2 regions of the Streptomyces sp. NPDC037242 genome follow, and region 2 is predicted to be linked to the other one. Evidence: riboswitches for the same ligand, from Rfam matches in the RefSeq annotation. Region 2 holds a riboswitch; the other holds the start of a gene.

Region 1 (10,888 bases), on a different contig from region 2:
ACGACCTTCATGCCGGCCATCACGGCGCTGGCGGCGTTGGTGCCGTGCGCCGAGGACGGGATGAGGCAGATGGTGCGCTGCTCGTCGCCGTTCGCGCGGTGGTACGCACGGACCGCGAGCAGACCGGCGAGCTCACCCTGGGAGCCGGCGTTCGGCTGGATGGACACCTTGTCGTAGCCGGTGACCTCGCAGAGACGTTCCTCCAGCTCGGTGATGAGCGTGAGGTAACCCTCGGCCTGGTCCACCGGGGCGAACGGGTGCAGCTGGCCGAATTCGGGCCAGGTGACCGGCTCCATCTCGGTGGTCGCGTTGAGCTTCATGGTGCAGGAGCCCAGCGGGATCATGCCGCGGTCCAGCGCGTAGTCCTTGTCCGAGAGCTTGCGCAGGTAGCGCAGCATCGCGGTCTCGGAGCGGTGCTGGTGGAAGACCGGGTGGGTCAGGTACGCGTCCGAGCGCAGCAGCCCCTCGGGCAGCGCGTCCGCGGTGCTCGCGTCCAGCGCCTCGATGTCCGCGGTGACGCCGAAGGCGGCCCAGACGGCCTCGATGTCGGCGCGCAGGGTCGTCTCGTCGCAGGAGACGGAGACGAGGTCGGCGTCGACCCGGTACAGGTTGACCCCGCCCTCGCGGGCGGCGGCGACGACCTCGGCCGCGCGGCCGGGCACGCGGGCGGTGATCGTGTCGAAGTACGAGCCGTGCACGACCTCGACCCCGCCCGCGGTCAGACCGGCGGCCAGCAGCGCGGCGTAGCGGTGCGTGCGGCCGGCGATCGTCCGCAGGCCGTCCGGACCGTGGTAGACGGCGTACATGCCGGCCATGACGGCGAGCAGCACCTGCGCGGTGCAGATGTTGCTGGTGGCCTTCTCACGGCGGATGTGCTGCTCACGGGTCTGGAGCGCGAGGCGGTAGGCCTTGTTGCCGTCCGCGTCCACGGAGACGCCGACGAGGCGGCCGGGCAGCGAGCGGGCGTGCTTGGCCTGGACGGCCATGTAGCCGGCGTGCGGACCGCCGAAGCCCATGGGCACGCCGAAGCGCTGGGTGGTGCCGACGGCGATGTCCGCGCCGAGCTCACCGGGGGAGGTCAGCAGGGTCAGCGCCAGCAGGTCGGCGGAGACGGCGACGATCGCGCCGAGCCCGTGCGCCTGGTCGATGACCGGCTTGATGTCCCGTACGGCACCGGAGGCTCCGGGGTACTGGACCAGGACGCCGTAGACGCCGCGCTCGGCGATCTCGGCGGGGATGCCGTCGGAGAGGTCGGCGACGACGACCTCGATGCCGATCGGCTCGGCGCGGGTCTCGATCACGGCGATGGTCTGGGGAAGCGCATCGGCGTCGATGAGGAAGACGTTGCCCTTGGCCTTGCCCACGCGGCGGGCCAGGGTCATGGCCTCGGCGGCGGCGGTGCCCTCGTCGAGCAGCGAGGCGCCGGAGGTCGGCAGCCCGGTCAGCTCGGCGACGACCGTCTGGAAGTTCAGCAGCGCCTCCAGGCGGCCCTGCGAGATCTCCGGCTGGTAGGGCGTGTACGCCGTGTACCAGGCGGGGTTCTCCATCACGTTGCGCAGGATCACCGGCGGCGTGAAGGTGCCGTAGTAACCGAGGCCGATCATGGAGGACAGGACCTGGTTGCGGTCGGCGAGCCGGCGGAGCTCGGCCAGCACCTCGGCCTCGGTGCGCGCCTCGGGCAGGTTCAGCGCGTCAGCGGTCTTGATCACATCCGGCACCGCGGCAGCGGTCAGTTCGTCCAGGGAGCCGTAGCCGACCTGGGCGAGCATCTTCGCCTGCGCCTCGGCATCAGGGCCGATGTGGCGCTGCTCGAAGGGGATGCCTCGCTCCAGCTGGGAGAGCGGAATGCGGTTGGCGGTCATGTACGGAGGCCTCCTGGTCGTACGACCTGCGAGGGGCACCACGGCGCGGGCACCCGGACGGCCTCCCCCTCTGTCATCTCAACCTGAGAGCTTCACCGGAGTCGCGGGGGTGGCCCGTGAGCTCCGGCTTTCACCGTCGGTGAGGGGAGGAGCCGGCACTGCGTGCCCGGCACCTTCCCCTGCTTTCCAGAGTGGCCTCGTCGCGTGCGGTACGTATGCCTGAGAGATTCCGGGGAGGATTTGCTCCTTCGGCGCCTCCGTCATGCTCACTCGGAGGACTCTCCCGCACAGGGTCAACAGCCGTCACCCAGCCTACCAGCGAGGATCTGGGCACTCCCTCGAGTGGCCCCCTCTCCGGAAATGCACTTTTGTAGTCATTACGGAGGAGTTGCGACCAAATGGAGGGACCGTGCAGACCGACATCGATCCGCGCAGCCTGATCGGCCGCAAGGCGTTCGACCGCAATGGAACCAAGATCGGCACCGTTGACGAGGTCTACCTCGACGATGCCACAGGCGTCCCCGAATGGGCCGCCGTACGGACGGGCCTCTTCAGCCGGGACGCCTTCGTCCCCCTGGAACCGAGCGAGCTGGCGGGCGACGGCCTGCGGGTGCCCTTCGAACGCTCCCTCATCCGCGACGCCCCCGACTTCGGCGTCGGCCGCCACCTCTCCCCCGAACAGGAGCTCCAGCTCTACCACCACTACGGCCTGGACATCGCCCTCCCCAGTGACTTCCAGCGCGACTTCGGCCGCCTGGCGGGCGAGGACCCGGCCTAGGACCCCGCCCGAGCCCCCTCCTGCCCCTCCCCCGCCTCCCCCACGAGCGGCAGCGGGTCGGACGGCTCCAGCTCGAGGTCGTCCACCAGGAACGTGCGCACCCGGCCCGGCTCCGAGCCGGGCCGCTCGAAGCGGACGGTCACCCGCCCGACCCCGCTGCCCTGCACCCAGCCGGGCCCGTACACCGCGTGCAGGACGTCGCTCCCGGCCGCCCAGCGCCGCTCGGGAGCCGGCTCCGGCCCTCCGGGTCCCGGAGCCGCCCCCGTCCTCCCCTCGGCGCCGACAACGGCCTCAAAGGCCCCGTTCACTCCCCCGGCCGCACCGGCCCCGTCCGTTACGGCGGTCCCGTGCGAACCGTCCGCCCCGTGCTCCGCCCCGTGCTCCGTCGCGGGCTCCGCCCCGAGCCCCTCCGCGTCCGCCTCGGCGGCGAGCGAAGACGCCGCCGCCTGGGCGAACAGGTCCTCCTGCGTGTAGTCCGCCAGCCCCGTCACCCCCACCCCCAGCAGCCGCACCCCGCCCGTGGTGTCCACCGCCTCCAGCAGCCGCGCGGCCGCCTCCCGCACCACCGCCGGGTCGTCCGTCGGCCCGCGCAGGGTCTCCGACCGGGTCAGTGTCGAGAAGTCGTAGCGGCGCACCTTCAGCACGATCGTGCGCCCCGAGTGCCCGGACGCCCGCAGCCGCTGCACGCACCGCTCCGCGAGCCGCTGCACCTCGCCGCGGATCCGCACCCGGTCGTGGATGTCCACGTCGAAGGTGTCCTCGACCGACACCGATTTCGCATCGCGCTCGGCCACCACCGGCCGCTCGTCCAGCCCCAGCGCCATCCGGTAGAGCCCGACCCCGTGCGAGCGCCCGACCATCCGGACCAGCTCGTCCTCACCGGCCTCGGCGAGCTCCCCCACCGTGGTGATCCCGGCCCGCCGCAGGTGCTCCCCCGTGGCCGGCCCCACCCCCGGCAGGGTCCGTACGGACATCGGCGCGAGCAGCTCGCGCTCCGTACCCACCTCGATCAGCAGCAGCCCGTTCGGCTTGGCCTCCTCCGAGGCCACCTTGGCCAGCATCTTGGAGCCCGCCAGCCCCACAGAACCGCTGAGCCCGGTCGCGGCCCGGATGTCCGCCCTGAGCCGTTCACCGGTCGCCCGCGCGCCCTCCGCGTCGAAGGCGACCCCGCCCGCCTCCAGGTCCACGAAGGCCTCGTCCAGGCTGAGCGGCTCCACCAGCGGTGACAGCTCCCTCAGCAGGGCCATGACCACGTCGCTGACCGCCCGGTAGAGGCTGAAGCGCGGGATCAGGTAGGCGCCGTTCGGGCAGAGCCGCCGCGCCTGGGCCGTCGGCATCGCCGAGTGCACCCCGAACCGCCTGGCCTCGTACGAGGCGGTCGCGACGACCCCGCGCGGTCCGAGCCCACCGACGATGACGGCCTTCCCGCGCAGGCTCGGCTTCGCCGCCTGCTCCACGGCGGCGTAGAAGGCGTCCATGTCCAGGTGCAGGATGGTCGGCGCGGCTCTCACAGCACCGATGCTGCACCACGCCACTGACAATCCGACGGCTGGACCCGGCCGAGCCGGGACCCGGCCTAGGGGGTGTCTGACGGATGTCCGCGGCGTCGCGACGCCCGGCAAACACCCCCTAGACGGCCCGGTTGCGGCGCGCGGCGAGCTCGTCGGCCGGGTTGTGCCCGACCACCGTCTCGCCGGTGTCCACGCGCTCCCCGTGCAGCTGCGAGAGGGCGTTCTCCACGTCCCGCCAGACCACGCCGACGGCAATGCCGAAGACGCCCTGACCGCCCTGGAGCAGGCTCACCACCTGGTCCGGCGACGTGCACTCGTACACGGTGGCGCCGTCGCTCATGAGCGTCATGCGCTCCAGGTCCGAGAAACCGCGGTCGCGCAGGTGCTGCACGGCGGTGCGGATGTTCTGGAGCGCCACCCCGGTGTCCAGGAAGCGCTTGACGATCTTGAGGACGACGACGTCGCGGAAGCTGTACAGCCGCTGCGTGCCCGATCCGTACGCGGGACGCACGCTCGGCTCCACCAGGCCGGTCCGCGCCCAGTAGTCGAGCTGCCGGTACGTGATGCCGGCCGCGGCGCACGCCGTCGGCCCCCGGTATCCGACCTGCTCGGGTGCCGGCTCGCCGCCCACCGGCCCGACCGGCGTCGAATCCGGCTGACGGCGCGCGGACCCCACCGCACTGCCGTGCAGCGGGTACGGCCCACCGTCACTCCGTGCGGGGGTGCCCCCGGTCGTACCGTCGCCCGTGATCCTCACGCCGACCCTCCGTCCTTGACCTGCCACCTTGAAGGTAGGCAGTCACCAGGGGTGCGTCAACGATCGCCACACTCGGCACGCCGAGTGATAATCACCCTGAGAGTGGTTTCCCGTACCCCGCTGCGGGGAAAGGCTACTCGAATGGGCTGAATTTTCCTGGAGGACGCCCGGAGGACGCCGAGGCCGGCGCCCCACGGCGCCGCCCCACCGGCAACAACCTCACTGCGGCCCGGTACCGAAGTCCTCCGGCGAGATCTGGTCGAGGAACTCGCGGAATTTCTCCACCTCGTCCTCCTGCTCGTCCGGAATGGCGATTCCGGCGTCGTCCAGCACGCCGTCACTGCCGTAGATCGGCGTCCCCGTCCGCAGGGCCAGCGCTATGGCGTCGGAAGGCCGCGCGCTCACCTCGACCCCGCTGGCGAAGACGAGCTCCGCGTAGAAGACGCCCTCCCGCAGATCCGTGATCCGGACCTCGGTGAGCTCCTCGCCGATCGCCTCCAGCACGTCCTTGAACAGGTCGTGCGTCAGCGGCCGGGCAGGGGCCATCCCCTGCTGCGCGAAGGCAATGGCGGTCGCCTCCCCTGGTCCGATCCAGATGGGGAGGTACCGGTCGCCTCCCACTTCACGCAGGAGCACGATCGGTTGGTTCGAGGGCATTTCCACCCGGACACCCACAACGTCGAGCTCATTCACACAGCAACCCTAGGACCTGCCCGGCAGGTTTGGGTAGTCGGGCTCCCCCAAGGTGCCCCCGGGGCTCCCCCCGGCGAGCCCCCGAGCTCCCCGCAGCTCAGGGCAGCCGGACCCCGAGAGCCGTCTGCACGAGGGCCTCGTGGAGCCGTACGGAGAGCCCCGCGAGCTCCTTCATGGTGGCCTCGGCATGCGCCCGGGTCTGGGGGTTGCGGTGCCGGCGCAGCGGGGCCACGACCTGCTCCACCAGGCCCGCCTCCCGGTCCGCGGCGGCCTTCATCGCCCGCAGATGGCGCGGCTCCAGCCCGAACCGCCCCAGATCGGCCACCAGGCGGGCCACCGTGACCGCCTCGGCGTCGAATCCGCCGCCGGGCGCCTCCGTGAGCAGCCCGTACGACTCCCACTCGACGAGTTGCACCTCGTCCACGTCCGCCGCGGCCATCAGCTCGGCCCGGCCCACCCGCGCGACCGTGGGCCGCTCCCGGCCCACCTCGCCGTAGACGGCGGCAGGGCTCGTGGGATCAACCGTTTCTCCGTTCGCCGTCGGCGCCGGGATACGGATCTGCTCGCCGCGTGCGAGCGCGTCGAGCTGCTCGCGGATGACCTTCAGCGGAAGGTAATGGTCGCGCTGGAGCCGCAGGATGCGGGCCAGCCGCTCGACGTCGTCGGTGCTGAACTTGCGATATCCGGAAGGTGTGCGCTGGGGCTCGACGAGCCCCTCCGCCTCCAGGAAGCGGATCTTCGAGATCGTGACCTCGGGGAACTCGTCACGCAGCATGGTCAGCACCGTGCCGATGCTCACCAGCCGCCCGGCCGGGCCGACGGTGCCGGCGGTGCCGCTCTTCGGGGCACCGCCGGTCGGGGTACGCAGCATGGAACCTTCCCTTGACAGGGTCAGATGCCCCGCAGGCTCGCGTAGAAGACCAGCCGGTACTTGCCGATCTGCACCTCGTCGCCGTTGTGCAGCGAGACGGAGTCGATCGGTTCACGGTTCACATACGTGCCGTTGAGGCTGCCGACGTCGGCGACGGTGAAGCCGCCGTCCTGGCTCCGGCGGAACTCGACATGGCGCCGGGAGACGGTGACGTCGTCCAGGAAGATGTCGCTCTGCGGGTGCCGGCCGGCCGTCGTCAGCTCGCCGTCCAGAAGGAAACGGCTTCCGGAGTTGGGGCCGCGCCGCACGATGAGCAGAGCGGAACCCGGAGGCAGTGCTTCCACCGCGGCCTGGGCCTCGGGGGAGAGCGAGGACGACACGTGCTGCTGTCCCGACACCTCGGCCTCGTAGGCCTCGAGGCCCGAGATCGAGATGGTGGACGTGGTCTCCGAGGCACGCTCCGGCGTCAGGCCCGCCCGCAGCGGCGCACCGCAGTTGGAGCAGAATCGGCTGGCCGCATCGCTGCGGTGCCCGCACCTGCTGCAAATCTGCTCGGCCGACATGGACGGCTCCTCGCGCCGCGGGTGCCCCGCGGAGGCATTGGTGGCATACGGGTCGGGGGCAAACCCTCCACCCGCACTTGAGGTTGATGGTTCACCGAAACCTATGCGTCCGGTACCGGCAGGGTCAACAGCCGACGCGCCCTGTGCGCCCGAAATGTCACCCGCCCCGCCGACCTCGTCCCGGAAGAGCGGCCGGTCGCCCTGCCCTTCCGCGTCTCCGTGCCCAGCGCGGTGCCTGGCCGCACCGCTCTCCTCACGGTTCTTCTTGCCGAACAACTTCTCAAACAACTTCACGGGCGATTCCCCTTGACCGAAACAGACCCGCCCGTGGGGCAGGACGAACTCCGAATGCAACACCTGCCGACCCGGACATTCTCACAACGTCCGTAACCACCAGACAGTTTCCACCACGCACCGCGACTTCGGCGCGCCGACCCCCCGCAGGCATCTACCCGCGTCGGCCGGTCCGCTCGTCCGTCCCGCATCACGACGATGACGACCGAGCGTAGTCAGGCTGCTTCACAGCCCGCAAGGCATCCACAACGATCTTCGCCGACCGTGTGACGGCGACGGTGGCCTGCTCCTTCTCCAACGTCTGCACGACACCGCCCGGGATGTTGAGCGCGGGCTCCAGATCCTGCGGCTTGCCGATCACCTTGAACTCGTAGGGCTGTGTGATCTTCTTACCGTCGATCCCGACACCACCGCTCTCGTCCGAGAAGTACGAGCCGGCCACGATGCGCACACCGTTGATCTGGATCGCCTCGGCACCCGCGGCCCGCAGCTCCTGGAGCGTGTCCAGCAACTGGTCCGACCGCACCTGGTTCTTGGCATCGGTGATCTTCAGCGTGATGCCGGGCCCCTGCGCAGCCACCGTACCGGCCAGGATGCCGAGTTGGCGCTCCTTCTCCACGGTCTGCCTCCGGGCCTCCTCGGCCTGGTTGGAGCTGTTCTCCAGCTCTTTGCGCTGGTCCTCCAGCTTCGACTTCTCGTCCTCCAGGCGCTTGGTCCGCCCGTCGAGCTCGTCGAGGATCCGTACGAGGTCCTCCTGACGCGCCCCGCGCAGCGCGCTGGAGTCGCTGTTGGACCGCACCTGGATGGCCAGCCCCAGCCCCAGGACGAACAGCAGCACCGCGACGATCAATTGGGCCCGGCTCACGCGCGGCGGCCACAGCCCGGCCGCCAGCCGCTGCCGCCCCGTCTGCGCGGGCTCGTCGGCCCCGGCAGACCCCACGGGCCCACCGGCCCGGGAGGGCTCGCCCCTCAGGGGCTGCTCCGGAACGTTCGGCTCCTGCGGCGGGGTGTCATGCGTACTCATCCCCATCACGCCCTGAAGACGTGCCGGCGGATGGCCGCGGCGTTGGAGAAGATGCGGATGCCGAGGACGACGACCACACCCGTCGACAGCTGCGAACCCACGCCCAGCTTGTCACCGAGGAAGACGATCAGCGCGGCCACGACCACGTTCGACAGGAACGACACCACGAAGACCTTGTCCACGAAAATGCCGTCCAGCATCGCCCGCAGACCGCCGAACACCGCATCCAGCGCCGCCACCACGGCGATCGGCAGATACGGCTCCACGACGGCCGGCACTTCGGGCCGGACCAGAAGCCCGACCACCACTCCGGCCACGAGGCCCAGTACCGCGATCACGATGCACCCTTCTTCGGCTCTTCTGCTGTGGCTGTCCGCACGGTCAGACTCGACGCGGCCGGCAGCCTTACCTCGTCCGCTGCGGACAAGGTGTAGCGGATCCCGTAACTCTCCTGCAGCACATGCAGGTACTGTCCGTCGGCGGAGTCCTGGAACGTGGTCCCGAGCCGCTTCTTGTCACCGACCGCCAGCACTTCGTACGGCGGCACCAGCGGCCTGTTGTCGACCAGTATCGCGTCACCGGCGGCCCGGATCGCCGACAGCGCCGTCAGCCGCTGTCCGTTGATCGAGACGGCCTCCGCCCCGGACTGCCACAGCCCGTTGACGATCTTCTGCATGTCCCGGTCGCGGAGCCGCCCGGTGTCCGAGAAACCCGTGCTCTCGCGCGGCTTGCCACCGCCGCCCGACGAGGCGCCCTTCGCATCGTCGATCACCAGGCGGATTCCGGGCCCACGGACCTCCGTGGCCCCGGACAGCAACGCCACCAGCTGTCCCTGATCACCGCCGTGCTGCTTGAGCGCCGCACTCTGGCGGTCCGCCACGTCGTCGCGCAGCCGCTCGATGTCCCGCTCCAGGGCGTCGGCACGCTCGTCGGAGCGCTGCACCCGGTCGATCAGCTCCTGCCGCTCCTTGGCCAGCACCGGCGCGGCCACCTGGGCCTGCGCCGCGCCCAGCGTGACGACCGCGGCGGCGAGCACGAGCCCGGCGCCCAGCGCCAGTTTCGCCTTGAGCGTGCGCGGCAGTCCGGCCTTGCCCTCCGCCTCGCGCCGGGCCGTCGCCTCCGCATAGCCCTCGTCGAGGCTGTGATCCATCACGTGCGTCAGCAGCGACATGGAAGCGTCCGGGCGCGCGGGACGCGCGGGCGGCGCCGAACTCCGGTTGTGGGGCGGCTGCGACATGCCGCACATCGTCGCATGTCGGCGCCGCCCATACCGAATGCACCCGTCGAGCGGGGCGGGGGGGGGGCATCCCCCGACCCGGCCCGCGGGACTTGCGCCCCTACGTCATACCGCGCCCGGCACTCAGTGCCCGGCCCCGTCCACCACGCCGGCCCACTCGTCGAGCAGTGCCTGAGCGGAGGTGTCATCGGGACCTTCGGCCCACAGATGGGTGACGGCTTCCGCCGGGTCCGGCAGCACCAGCGCCCACCGGCCGTCCGCCTCGACCACCCGTACCCCGTCCGTGGTGTCCACCTGCCGGTCCCCCGCCGCCTCCACGACCCGCCGCATGACGAGCCCCTTCACCGCCCACGGCGTCGGCACGTCCCGCTTGAGCACGTGCGCGCGCGGGATCCGGGCATCGATCTGGCTCAGCGTGAGCTGCGTGCGCGCCACCAGCCCGATCAGCTGCACGAAGGCCGCCGCCCCGTCGAAGACACTGCTGAACTCCGGGACGATGAACCCGCCCCTGCCGTCCCCGCCGAAGATGGTGTTCTCCGCCCGGCCCACCCGGGTCAGGTCGTCGGGCGAGGTGGTCGTCCACTCCACCTGCGTCCCGTGGTACGCCGCCACCTGCTCGGCGATACGGGTCGTGGTCACCGGCAGCGCCACCTTGCCGCTGCGCTTCTCCGCGGCCACCAGGTCCAGCAGCACCAGCAGCGCCCGGTCGTCCTCGATGATCCGCCCGCGCTCGTCCACCAGGGAGATCCGCTCACCCACCGGGTCGAAGCGCACGCCGAAGGCCGCGCGCGAGGAGGCCACGATCTCGCCGAGCCGCACCAGCCCGGCCCGCCGCGACTCGGCGGTCTCCGTGGGCCGGGACTCGTCGAGCCCCGGGTTGACCGTGAGCGCGTCCACCCCGAGCTTGCCCAGGAGGCTCGGCAGCACCAGCCCGGCACTGCCGTTGGAGGCGTCCACGACCACCTTGAGCCCGGAGTCGGCGACCCCGGTGATGTCCACCCGGCGCAGCAGAGAACCCGTATAGGCGTCGAAGACACTGCCCGGGAACTGCAGGTCACCGATCTCCCCGGGGAAGGCACGCCGGTACTCCTGGCGCGCGTAGACCCGGTCCAGCTTGCGCTGCTGCTGGAGCGAGAGGTCCGCCCCCCGCTCGTCGAGGAACATGATGTCCACGGAGTCCGGAACCCCCGGCGAGGTCCGCAGCACGATACCGCCGGCGCTGCCGCGCGCCGTCTGCTGCCTCGCCACCGGCAGGGGTACGTTCTCCAGGTCCCGTACGTTGATGGCACTGGCCTGGA
Region 2 (10,888 bases):
GTACGGCCGCGGTCCGGTGGCGGGCCCGCGCGGCCCCGGGGAGGGTGGGGGAGTGGCCTCTGACTTCGACTACTCGGACCTGACCGCCGTCTACGTGAACTGCACGCTCAAACGCTCGCCCGAGACCAGCAACACCGAGGGCCTGATCGACAGGAGCCGCGCCGTCATGGCGGCGGCCGGCGTCCGGACCTCGCTGATCCGCGCCGTGGACCACGACATCGCCACCGGTGTCTGGCCGGACATGACCGAGCACGGCTGGGAGAGCGACCAGTGGCCGGTCCTGTACAGCCAGATCATGGACGCCGACATCCTCGTGCTCTGCGGCCCGATCTGGCTCGGCGACAACAGCTCCGTGATGAAGCAGGTGATCGAGCGGCTCTACGCCTGCTCCTCGATCCTGAACGAGCGGGGCCAGTACGCGTACTACGGGCGCGTCGGCGGGGCGCTGATCACCGGGAACGAGGACGGCGTCAAGCACTGCGCCATGAACATCCTCTACAGCCTCCAGCACCTCGGCTACGCGATCCCCCCGCAGGGCGACGCCGGCTGGATCGGCGAGGCCGGGCCCGGACCCTCGTACCTCGACCCCGGATCGGGCGGCCCGGAGAACGACTTCACCAACCGCAACACCGCCTTCATGTCGTGGAACCTGATGCACCTGGCCGCCCTCCTCAAGCGGGCCGGCGGCATGCCGGCGCACGGCAACCAGCGCTCCGAGTGGGACGCCGGCTGCCGCTTCGACTTCCCCAACCCCGAGCACCGCTGAGCCGCCCGGGGCGCGCGGCGGCGCCCCGGGCACCGGGCGCTCAGCACACGGAGGGATGCGGGAAGTCGACGACGAGCCGCTCCGGCGAGTGCAGGACCGAGGTGGTGTAGGTGGGCTTGGTGTCGAAGGCGGCACCGAAGGTGACGTACCCCTCGAAGTCGCCGGTCAGGGCGATCCCCTTGAGCTTGCTCAGGTAGATCTTCTGGAGCTCGGGGCCCTGGTAGACGTTGTTCCCCGCGTCGTCGTGACCGGCGGCGGGGTGCAGGCGGATCGACAGGAAGTGGTTCCCGGCCAGCGGTACGGGCTTGCCGGACCCGTCGTAGACCAGCTCGGGTACGGCCTCGACCGTGACCGGGGGCACGTACCCCTGGAGGTCGATGACGAGCCGGTCGTAGGTGCAGTGCCCGCCCCAGCGGGCGTTGACGACGAGCGGGGTCTGGGTGCGGGTGGCGGCGGAGGCCGGTGCGGCCAGGCCGATGCCCGCGGTGAGCAGGGCGCCCGTGATCAGGGCGGTGACCTGGCGGCGACGTAGGCGGTTCATGGCGTCCCTCCGAATCTCCTCAGACGGGACAAACGGGTGTCACTCATGAGGACACCGCCGCGGCGCCCCCGGTTCCAGGCCCCGCCGCCCCGCCGCCCCGCCGACCTGCCGGCCCTCAGCGCAGCAGCAGGGCGCTCAGCTCGGCGTCGAGGTCGTAGTGGCGCTGCTCGTGCCCGCGCGGCACCAGCTGCGTCATCCGCCGGCACAGCTCCCGCACGTCCTTGGCCCGGGCGGACACCACGCAGCTCTGCGCGCCGTTGCTGAAGGCGAGGAAGATCCGCGGCTCGCTGCCCTCCCAGCGCGGCCAGACCTGGATGTCGCCCTCGCCGGTGGCGCAGACCTGCCCGTCGAGCAGCAGCTCCCGGGAGAACACCCAGCGCGCCAGATGCGTCCCGGCGCCCTCGAAGTCGAGGGTGACCTCGTAGGGCCGCTCGGAGCGGTACGCGAACACGCCCCGCAGCGGGACGGATACGGGAGTGGCCTCCAGCCGGAGCGGCAGGACGCGGTGTTCGGTGCAGGACATGCGGCCCGCCTCTCTCTCGGCGTGGGGGATTTCCCGCCCACTCGGGCAAGTTAGCCCACGCCCCGGCGGCGCCCCCGTGCCAAAGGTCCCGTGAGGGCGGGTCCCTCGACCTTTTTCCGCCAGGACGGCGGGGGCGCACGGGGGCGGACGGGTGCACGGCGCCCGGCCCGGCACCGGAAACGAGGAGGGGCCCGGCGCGGACGCCGGGCCCCTCCTCGTCAGTCGTGGCGGATCAGCACTCGATGACGTTGACCGCGAGGCCGCCGCGGGCGGTCTCCTTGTACTTGACCTTCATGTCGGCGCCGGTCTCCTTCATGGTCTTGATGACCTTGTCGAGGGAGACCTTGTGGGTGCCGTCGCCGCGCATCGCCATCTTGGCCGCCGTGACGGCCTTGACCGCCGCCATGCCGTTGCGCTCGATGCACGGGATCTGCACCAGGCCGCCGACGGGGTCGCAGGTCAGGCCGAGGTTGTGCTCCATACCGATCTCGGCCGCGTTCTCGACCTGCTCCGGGGTGCCGCCCAGGACCTCGGCGAGGGCGCCGGCCGCCATGGAGCAGGCCGAGCCGACCTCGCCCTGGCAGCCGACCTCGGCGCCGGAGATCGAGGCGTTCTCCTTGAAGAGCATGCCGATCGCGCCCGCCGCGAGGAGGAAGCGGACCACGCCGTCCTCGTCCGCGCCCGGCACGAAGTTGACGTAGTAGTGCAGGACGGCCGGCAGGACGCCCGCCGCGCCGTTCGTGGGCGCGGTGACGACGCGGCCGCCCGCCGCGTTCTCCTCGTTGACCGCCATCGCGTAGATCGTCGTCCACTCGCTGCGGTGCATCATCGGGTCGCCCTCGGTGCGCAGCTGGCGCGCCGTCGAGGCGGCCCGGCGCTTGACCCGCAGGCCGCCCGGGAGGATGCCCTCGCGGGACATGCCGCGCGAGACGCAGGACTGCATGACGCGCCAGATCTCCAGGAGGCCCTCGCGGATCTCCTCCTCGGTGCGCCAGGCCTTCTCGTTCTCCAGCATCAGGGAGGAGATCGACAGGCCGGTCTCGTTCGCCAGGCGGAGCATCTCGTCGCCGGAGCGGAAGGGGTACTTCAGCTCGGTGTCGTCCAGCTTGATCCGGTCCTCGCCGACCGCGTCCTCGTCCACGACGAACCCGCCGCCGACCGAGTAGTACGTCTTCTCCAGCAGCGGGGCGCCGGCCTCGTCGTACGCGAAGAGGGTCATGCCGTTCGCGTGGTACGGCAGGGACCGGCGGCGGTGCAGGATCAGCTGGTTCGGCTCGTCGAAGGCGATCTCGTGCACATCGCCTATCTCGGCGCCGAGCAGGCGCAGGCGGCCGCTCTGGCGGATCCGCTCGACCTCGGCGTCGGCCGTCTCCACGTTCACGGTGCGGGGGGAGTGGCCCTCCAGGCCCAGCAGGACCGCCTTGGGGGTGCCGTGGCCGTGGCCGGTCGCGCCGAGGGAGCCGAAGAGCTCAGCGCGCACGGAGGCGGTCTGCGCAAGGACACCGTCCTTCTTCAGGCGGGTCACGAACATGCGTGCCGCCCGCATCGGACCGACCGTGTGGGAGGAGGACGGACCGATGCCGATGGAGAAGAGATCGAAGACGGAGATGGCCACTGGCGGACTCCCTTGTCTGCTCGTGGGGTGGGAGGGGGCAGGAGAAGCGGGGTGGGTGATCTGCGGATTTTGTCCGGCAGACGAGCTTAACTCGGTGAGGTGAACAGCTCGGCTGCCGGACGGGTAGGAGGGGTTTCGTTCAGGCGTGGGTCAGCTCTCGCTCCGGCGCCTCGCCCTGGGCCTGCGGCTCCGCGGAGCCGTCCAGGACCGGGTCGGGGCCCGGCAGGCCCGCGTGGTGGGCCCTGACGCCCGCCTCGACGGCCCAGAAATAGGTGCCGAGGGCCATGGCGGCCACCAGCGCGATGTCGTAGCCGCCCGGGATGGTGCCGCGGCCGCCGAAGTCGGTGGAGCCGAGCCAGGACAGCAGGGACAGGGCGCCGAGGAAGAAGACGATCCACCAGGCCGGGGCGAACTGCTTCGAGAGGTTCCTCTCACCCTTGCGGGAGAGCACGAGCGCGGCGATCGGTGCGGCCAGCAGCGTCAGGGCGGTGACGATGCCGGTGTTCGGCCACTTCGACCAGTACAGCGCACAGGCGGCGAAGACGAAGGTCAGCGGGCAGAGGACCTTCGCGGCGGGCAGCCGGAAGGGGCGGGGCAGGCCGGGCTTGGTCCGGCGGAAGACGCCCACCGCGATGGGGCCGATCAGGTACGAGATGACCATGGCGGCCGAGATGATCGGGGCCAGGGTCTTCCAGCTGTGGCCGACGGTGACCAGGAGCAGCACGGAGAAGCCGAGGTTCATCCACATGGCCGGGCGCGCGGTCCCGTACAAGGGGTGGGTCTCCTTGAGCCGCTTGGGGAAGAAGCCGGTCTCGGACAGGTTCTGGACCATGTACGCGGCCGAGGCGACGTTGGCGATGTTGGAGCCGGCGGGGGAGATGAAGGCGCCGAACTGGAGCATCACCACGACCCAGTGGATCATCAGCAGCTTGGCGAGCTCGGCGAACGGCGAGTTGAAGTTCACACCCGCCCAGCCGCCGGCCTGCGCCAGGTGCTCCGGAGGCACGGCGCCCAGGAAGGCCGTCTGCAGGGCGAGGTAGATGACCAGGCCCAGGGAGAGCGCGCCGACCAGGGCGATGGGGATGGCCCGGCCCGGGTTCTTGGCGGCGCCGCCGAGGTTGACGACGGCCTGGAAGCCGTTGAAGGCGAAGACGACGCCGGAGGTGGTGACGGCGGTCAGGACGGCGGTCCAGCCGTTGGGTGCGAAGCCGCCGTGGGCGGTGAAGTTGTCGGTGTGGAAGCCGGAGGCGATCAGCGCGGCGACGGCGAGCACCGGGATGGCGAACTTGACCAGGGTCAGGGCCGCGTTGATCTTCGCCAGGAGCTGGACCGACCAGTAGCAGGACAGCCACAGCAGGATGGTGAGCGCCAGGGCCACGAACATGCCGAAGGTGGTCAGCTGGTGGGACTGGGCGTCCACCAGGTCCTTGGCCCAGCCGAAGCTCCATGAGGACATGTACTGGGTCGCCGCGATCGACTCGATCGGGATCAGCGAGGCCACGGCGATCCACACCGCCCAGCCGGTGATGAAGCCGAGCACCGGGCCGTGCGAGATGGTGCCGTACCGGGCCATGCCGCCCGGGATCGGGTAGGCCGCGCCGACCTCGGCGTAGGACATGGCGATCATGCCGATGAACACGGCGCCGATGACCCAGGCGACGAGCGCCGCCGGACCGGCGACCTGCGCGGCCGTGCCGGCTCCGAAGAGCCATCCCGAACCGAAGATCGAACCGATGCCGATCATGATCAACGCGAAGAGACTGAGTCCCTTCTTGTTGGCTGCGCTCATGTCCATGGGTGCGTGTCCGTCCTGCCAGGGGGATGCCGTCATGCTCTTATTCGGAGCCTATTTGCCATTTTTTGGTCGAATCAGTGGCAATGGGCCGCATCCGCCTGGGGCTTTGGTCATGAGAAGGGCCCGGCCTGCAGAACAAGGCCGGGCCCTTCCAGGCCGGCGCCTAGAGCGTCGGGTACAGCGGGAACTTCGCGGCGAGCGCGGAGACGCGCGCCTTCAGGGCCTCGCCGTCGTACGCGGGCTTCAGGGCCGCCGCGATGATCTCGGCGACCTCGGTGAAGGCCTCGGCGTCGAAACCGCGGGTGGCCAGCGCCGGCGTACCGATCCGCAGACCCGAGGTGACCATCGGCGGCCGCGGGTCGTTCGGGATGGCGTTGCGGTTGACCGTGATCCCGACCTCGTGGAGGCGGTCCTCGGCCTGCTGGCCGTCCAGCTCGGAGTTGCGCAGGTCGACCAGGACCAGGTGTACGTCGGTGCCGCCGGTGAGGACGTCCACGCCCACGGCCTTGACGTCGTCCTGGACCAGGCGGGCGGCGAGGATCTTCGCGCCCTCCAGGGTGCGCTCCTGGCGCTCCTTGAACTCGGGCGAGGCCGCCACCTTGAAGGAGACCGCCTTGGCTGCGATCACGTGCTCCAGCGGACCGCCCTGCTGGCCCGGGAAGACCGCGGAGTTGATCTTCTTGGCCAGTTCCTGCGTCGACAGGATGACACCGCCGCGCGGACCGCCGAGGGTCTTGTGCGTGGTGGTGGTGACGACGTGGGCGTGCGGCACCGGGTTCGGGTGCAGGCCCGCGGCGACCAGGCCGGCGAAGTGCGCCATGTCGACCATCAGGTACGCGCCGACCTCGTCCGCGATGCGGCGGAAGGCGGCGAAGTCCAGCTGGCGCGGGTAGGCGGACCAGCCGGCGACGATCAGCTGCGGCTTGGACTCCTTGGCGAGGCGCTCGACCTCGGCCATGTCGACCTCGCCGGTCTCGTCGACGTGGTACGGGACCACGTTGTAGAGCTTGCCGGAGAAGTTGATCTTCATGCCGTGGGTCAGGTGACCGCCGTGGGCCAGGTTCAGGCCCATGATCGTGTCGCCCGGCTTCAGCAGTGCGAACATCGCGGCGGCGTTGGCCTGCGCACCGGAGTGCGGCTGGACGTTCGCGGCCTCGGCGCCGAACAGCGCCTTGATGCGGTCGATCGCGATCTGCTCGACCACGTCGACGTGCTCGCAGCCGCCGTAGTAGCGGCGGCCGGGGTAGCCCTCGGCGTACTTGTTGGTCAGGACCGAGCCCTGGGCCTCCATGACGGCGACCGGAGCGAAGTTCTCCGACGCGATCATTTCCAGGGTCGACTGCTGGCGCACGAGCTCGGCGTCGACGGCGGCGGCGACATCGGGGTCGAGCTCGTGGAGGGGGGTGTTCAGAACGGACATCAGGTTCCCCTGGGACTCAGTTGTCGGAGTGGGTGAGCGCGGCGTACTCGTCGGCCGTCAGCACGTCCTTCGGCTCCTCCGAGAGACGCACCTTGAACAGCCAGCCACCCTCGAACGGGGCGGAGTTCACCAGGGCCGGGTCGTCCACGACGTCCTGGTTGAACTCGACGATCTCACCGGAGACGGGGGAGTACAGGTCGCTGACCGACTTGGTCGACTCCAGCTCGCCACAGGTCTCGCCCTCGGTCACGGTGTCGCCGACCGCGGGGAGCTGGGCGTAGACGACGTCACCGAGCGCGTTGGCCGCGAACTCCGTGATGCCGACCGTCGCGACGCCGTCCACGGCGTCCGACAGCCACTCGTGCTCCTTGGTGTAACGCAGCTGCTGGGGGTTGCTCATGACCTGATTCTCCTGGATGCGGGGGAGTGGATACGAACGGTGGTCTTGCGGAGTGAGACGGCCGGTACGGCGTACGGGCGCTACTTCTGCCGCTTGTAGAACGGCAGGGCCACGACCTCGTACGCCTCATGCGTACCGCGAATGTCCACGCCGACGCCGGAGGTGCCGGGCGCGGCGTGCGCCGCGTCGACGTACGCCATCGCGATCGGCTTGCCCAGCGTCGGGGACGGGGCGCCCGAGGTGACCTCGCCGATGACCTGGCCGTCGGCCACGACGGGGAAGCCGGCGCGCGGGACGCGGCGGCCCTCGGCGATCAGGCCGACCAGCTTGCGCGGCGGGTTGGACTCGGCGCGCTCGGCGGCGGCCTCCAGGGCGGCGCGGCCCACGAAGTCGCCCTCCTTCTCGAACTTCACGACCCGGCCCAGACCCGCGTCGAACGGGGTGAGGGAGGTGGTCAGCTCGTGCCCGTACAGCGGCATGCCCGCTTCCAGGCGCAGGGTGTCGCGGCAGGACAGGCCGGCCGGGACCAGGCCGACGCCCTCGCCGGCCTTGGTCAGGGCCTGCCACAGCTCCACGGCGTGCTCGGGGGAGACGAACAGCTCGAAGCCGTCCTCGCCGGTGTAGCCCGTACGCGCGATCAGCGCGGGCACCCCGGCCACCGTGCCGGGCAGGCCGGCGTAGTACTTCAGACCGTCCAGGTCGGCGTCGGTCAGCGAGGCCAGGATGCCGGGGGACTCGGGGCCCTGGACGGCGATCAGGGCGTACGCGTCGCGGTCGTCGCGGACCTCGGCGTCGAAGCCGGCGGCGCGCTCGGTGATCGCGTCCAGCACGACCTGGGCGTTCGATGCGTTGGCGACGACCATGTACTCGGTCTCGCCCAGGCGGTAGACGATCAGGTCGTCGACGATCCCGCCGTCCTCCTGGCAGATGTGCGTGTACCGGGCGCGTCCCACGCCGACGGTGGAGATGTTGCCGACCAGCGCGTAGTCGAGGACCTTGACGGCCTCCGGGCCGGTCAGGGTGATCTCGCCCATGTGGGAGAGGTCGAACAGGCCGGCCTTCGTGCGGACCGCGTTGTGCTCGTCGCGCTCGCTGGCGTACCGCAGGGGCATGTCCCAGCCCGCGAAGTCGGTCATGGTCGCACCGAGCGAGCGGTGCAGAGCATCGAGGGCGGTCAGACGGGGGGCAGTGCTCATGGGTGTGGCTCCCGGGTCCCAGGGCATGACATGACGAGGAGGATCCTCCCCATCTGTCATCGGAACCTGAGAGGTTCGCCGAGAGTTCCCCCGTTCACGGGGATTCGTCGGCTTGCACCTTGGGTGGAGCGCACGCCGGTGTCACGGGGACGAAAGGCGCGGCTCGCTTTTCAGATCTGCCTCATCCACGCGGTACGGGGCCTGAGAGATTCAAGGGAGGTACTTGCTCCTTCGGCGCCCGGACACGGCCTTGCGGCGTGCCGGGACTCTCCCGCGCGGATTCAAGCGGCCGGTATGCAGTTGGTGTCCAGATGGCGCACATCATTGCACGGTGCGGCGCCGATTGGCGCTGGGGGGTCGAAAGAGCGTACGGACCGGAACCGGGGCCGCCGGATTACCGTCTCTTTACACTCAGTGGGCATGGGGCTCCCCAGGAGCCCGATTCGGGGGAGGCGATCACTGTGCGGAGATTCGGAGCACTGGCGGCGACCGGGGCCGTGGCGGGGGTTCCGGCGCAGCGCGGCCGGGTGCGCGACGCGTGCGAGGCGGCCGGGCCGGTACGGGACCTGCGCGGCCCCGGGGTGCGCGGGCCGCAGCGGCTCGGCTTCGCCGCGGGCGACATCGTGGTGGTCTCCGGCCTGCCCGGCGGCGGCAAGAGCACGCTGATCAAGCGGGCCGCGGAGGGCGGCGGCATCGACTCCCAGGACGCCCGCGAGCGGTGGGAGCTGCGCATGCCGCGGGCGCTGCCGTACGCGGTGTACCGGCCGCTGGTGCGCGCCGCGCACTACTGGGGGCTGTGGCGGGCCCTGAGCTCCGGCGCGTCCGTGGTCGTCCACGACTGCGGTACCCAGAGCTGGGTACGGGGCCTGCTCGCCGCGGCCGCGCGCCGCCGGGGCCGGGCGCTGCACCTGCTGCTGCTGGACACCACCCCCGAGGAGGCGCTGTCCGGCCAGGCCGCGCGGGGCCGGGGCGTATCGGCGTACGCCTTCGCCCGGCACCGCGGCGCCGTGTCGCGGCTGCTGCGCGAGGCCGAGGCGGGCCGCCCTCCCGCGGGCTGCGCCTCGGTGGTCCTCCTGGACCGCCGCTCGGCCGCCGCGGTGACCCGCATCGGCTTCCACGGCTGACCGCCGCCCGGGGTCCGGGACGCGGCGGGGCGGCCGCGGCCGATAGCCTCGGGGCGACACACAGCGACCCACACGGAGGCAGGGCACATGCACAGCGGCGGCTGGCCGGACAATGAGCTGGAGCAGGTGCTCGGGGCGGCGCTGGGCCAGGCGGACGCCGGGGCGCGGATCCTGGAGGTGCTCGGACGCAGCCGCGTATGGGTTCCGCTGCCCGCCGGCGGCGGACCCGACCGCGCCTCCCTCTCCCTGCCCACCATGGAGATCGCCGGCGCGGCGTACGTCCCGGTCTACAGCTCCGAGGCGCAGTTCCGCGTCTGCGTCGGCCCCGCCATGGACTTCGCCGTCGCCCCCGCCGTCGAGTTCGCCCGCGGCCTGCCCCCGCAGCTCGGCATCGCGGTGAACCCCGAGGGCGCGGTCGGCGTCCCGCTGCCCCCGCCCGCCGTCGCGGAGCTCTGCCGCATCGGACGGACCCCGCTCGACGGGACCGCCTCCGGCGGCCGGGTGCGGCTCTACGAGCCCGACTGGCAGGACGACCCGGTCGACTTCCTGGCCGCCGCCGCCGAGGAGTTCCGGGCCACCGGCGTGGTCGCCTCCGCCTCGCGCTGCTTCGCCAGCGTCGAGGGCGGGGCGCCGGAGCTCTACATCGGTGTCCAGCTGGTGGGATGGGAGCCCGAGATGCGAAACGCCCCGATGGACGCCCTGGGCCGGGCCCTGGCCCGTGTCCCGGCGCCCTGGCCCGTGCAGTTGATCCTCCTGGACGCGGTCCAGGACCCGGTGACGGACTTCATCGTTACGCGCGTACGCCCCTTCTACCTGCCGTAGACCCGATTAAGCTGGTTACATCTCCTGGCCGCACGCGTGGCCTGGGCACGCGTGGACGACGGGCGGACGAAGAGGGGTACCGGGTGAGTGCGTCAGGCACGGCCGCGGCCGGGCAGGTCGAGCACATGCTGCGCCAGGTGACTCCCGGGCGCTATGAGAGCTACGAGTCACTCCTGCACGCCCTCGCCGAGGGCCGGCTGTGGATGCTGCTCTGGCAGGGGCAGCCGGGTTCCCCGGACGCCCAGTACGCGGGCATGGAGGTGGAGGGCCTGGGCTACGCGCCCTGCGTCACCTCCCCGCAGGAACTGGCCGCCAGCGGCTGGAACCGCGGCTACGAAGTGGTCACCGGCCGGGACATCGCCCGCGCCCTGTACCCCGACCGCTGGGGGCTGTGGCTCAATCCGCACGCCCAGGGCGGCGGCGTCGGCATTCCGTGGGCCGACCTGCGCCGGATCGCGACCGGCCTGGACCGGATGCCGGCCGGACCGCTGCGGCTGTCCGAACCCGCCATCGAGCTCCCGCAGTTCTACGGGCTGCTCACCCAGCACGCGCACCGCACCCCCGCCGTGCGCTCGCTGCGGCGCGCCTGGGTGCAGCCCGCGCTGGGCTCCCCGTACCTCGCGGTGGGGCTCGACCTGTACGACGCCTCCGCGCCCGCGCTGGAGTCCGTACGCGAGATGATGCGC

Evidence for each region. Region 2 has a riboswitch for glycine ahead of gcvT (glycine cleavage system aminomethyltransferase GcvT). Riboswitches for the same ligand answer to the same signal wherever they lie in the genome.
Region 1: linked by a shared signal. The riboswitch ahead of gcvP (aminomethyl-transferring glycine dehydrogenase) and the one ahead of gcvT (glycine cleavage system aminomethyltransferase GcvT) in region 2 are both predicted to bind glycine.

The regions. Positions count from the first base shown of each region.
Region 1 covers NZ_JBVJUY010000058.1:2,178-13,065, reverse strand. Annotated here, with positions in the region: gene gcvP (aminomethyl-transferring glycine dehydrogenase) at 1-1,862, opposite strand, end outside; glycine riboswitch at 2,060-2,158, opposite strand; gene ACZ7GJ_RS37450 (PRC-barrel domain-containing protein) at 2,272-2,640, shown strand; gene ACZ7GJ_RS37445 (DNA polymerase IV) at 2,637-4,151, opposite strand; gene ACZ7GJ_RS37440 (MerR family transcriptional regulator) at 4,270-4,908, opposite strand; gene ACZ7GJ_RS37435 (bifunctional nuclease family protein) at 5,128-5,601, opposite strand; gene ftsR (transcriptional regulator FtsR) at 5,699-6,472, opposite strand; gene ACZ7GJ_RS37425 (FHA domain-containing protein) at 6,493-7,035, opposite strand; gene ACZ7GJ_RS37420 (DUF881 domain-containing protein) at 7,520-8,353, opposite strand; gene ACZ7GJ_RS37415 (small basic family protein) at 8,359-8,691, opposite strand; gene ACZ7GJ_RS37410 (DUF881 domain-containing protein) at 8,688-9,599, opposite strand; gene ACZ7GJ_RS37405 (mannose-1-phosphate guanyltransferase) at 9,714-10,888, opposite strand, start outside.
Region 2 covers NZ_JBVJUY010000032.1:85,886-96,773, reverse strand. Annotated here, with positions in the region: gene ACZ7GJ_RS30440 (flavodoxin family protein) at 53-766, shown strand; gene ACZ7GJ_RS30435 (AMIN-like domain-containing (lipo)protein) at 807-1,307, opposite strand; gene ACZ7GJ_RS30430 (SsgA family sporulation/cell division regulator) at 1,423-1,830, opposite strand; gene ACZ7GJ_RS30425 (L-serine ammonia-lyase) at 2,063-3,445, opposite strand; gene ACZ7GJ_RS30420 (APC family permease) at 3,585-5,240, opposite strand; gene glyA (serine hydroxymethyltransferase) at 5,404-6,660, opposite strand; gene gcvH (glycine cleavage system protein GcvH) at 6,677-7,060, opposite strand; gene gcvT (glycine cleavage system aminomethyltransferase GcvT) at 7,141-8,256, opposite strand; glycine riboswitch at 8,437-8,540, opposite strand; gene ACZ7GJ_RS30400 (AAA family ATPase) at 8,712-9,380, shown strand; gene ACZ7GJ_RS30395 (enhanced serine sensitivity protein SseB) at 9,468-10,202, shown strand; gene ACZ7GJ_RS30390 (enhanced serine sensitivity protein SseB C-terminal domain-containing protein) at 10,286-10,888, shown strand, end outside.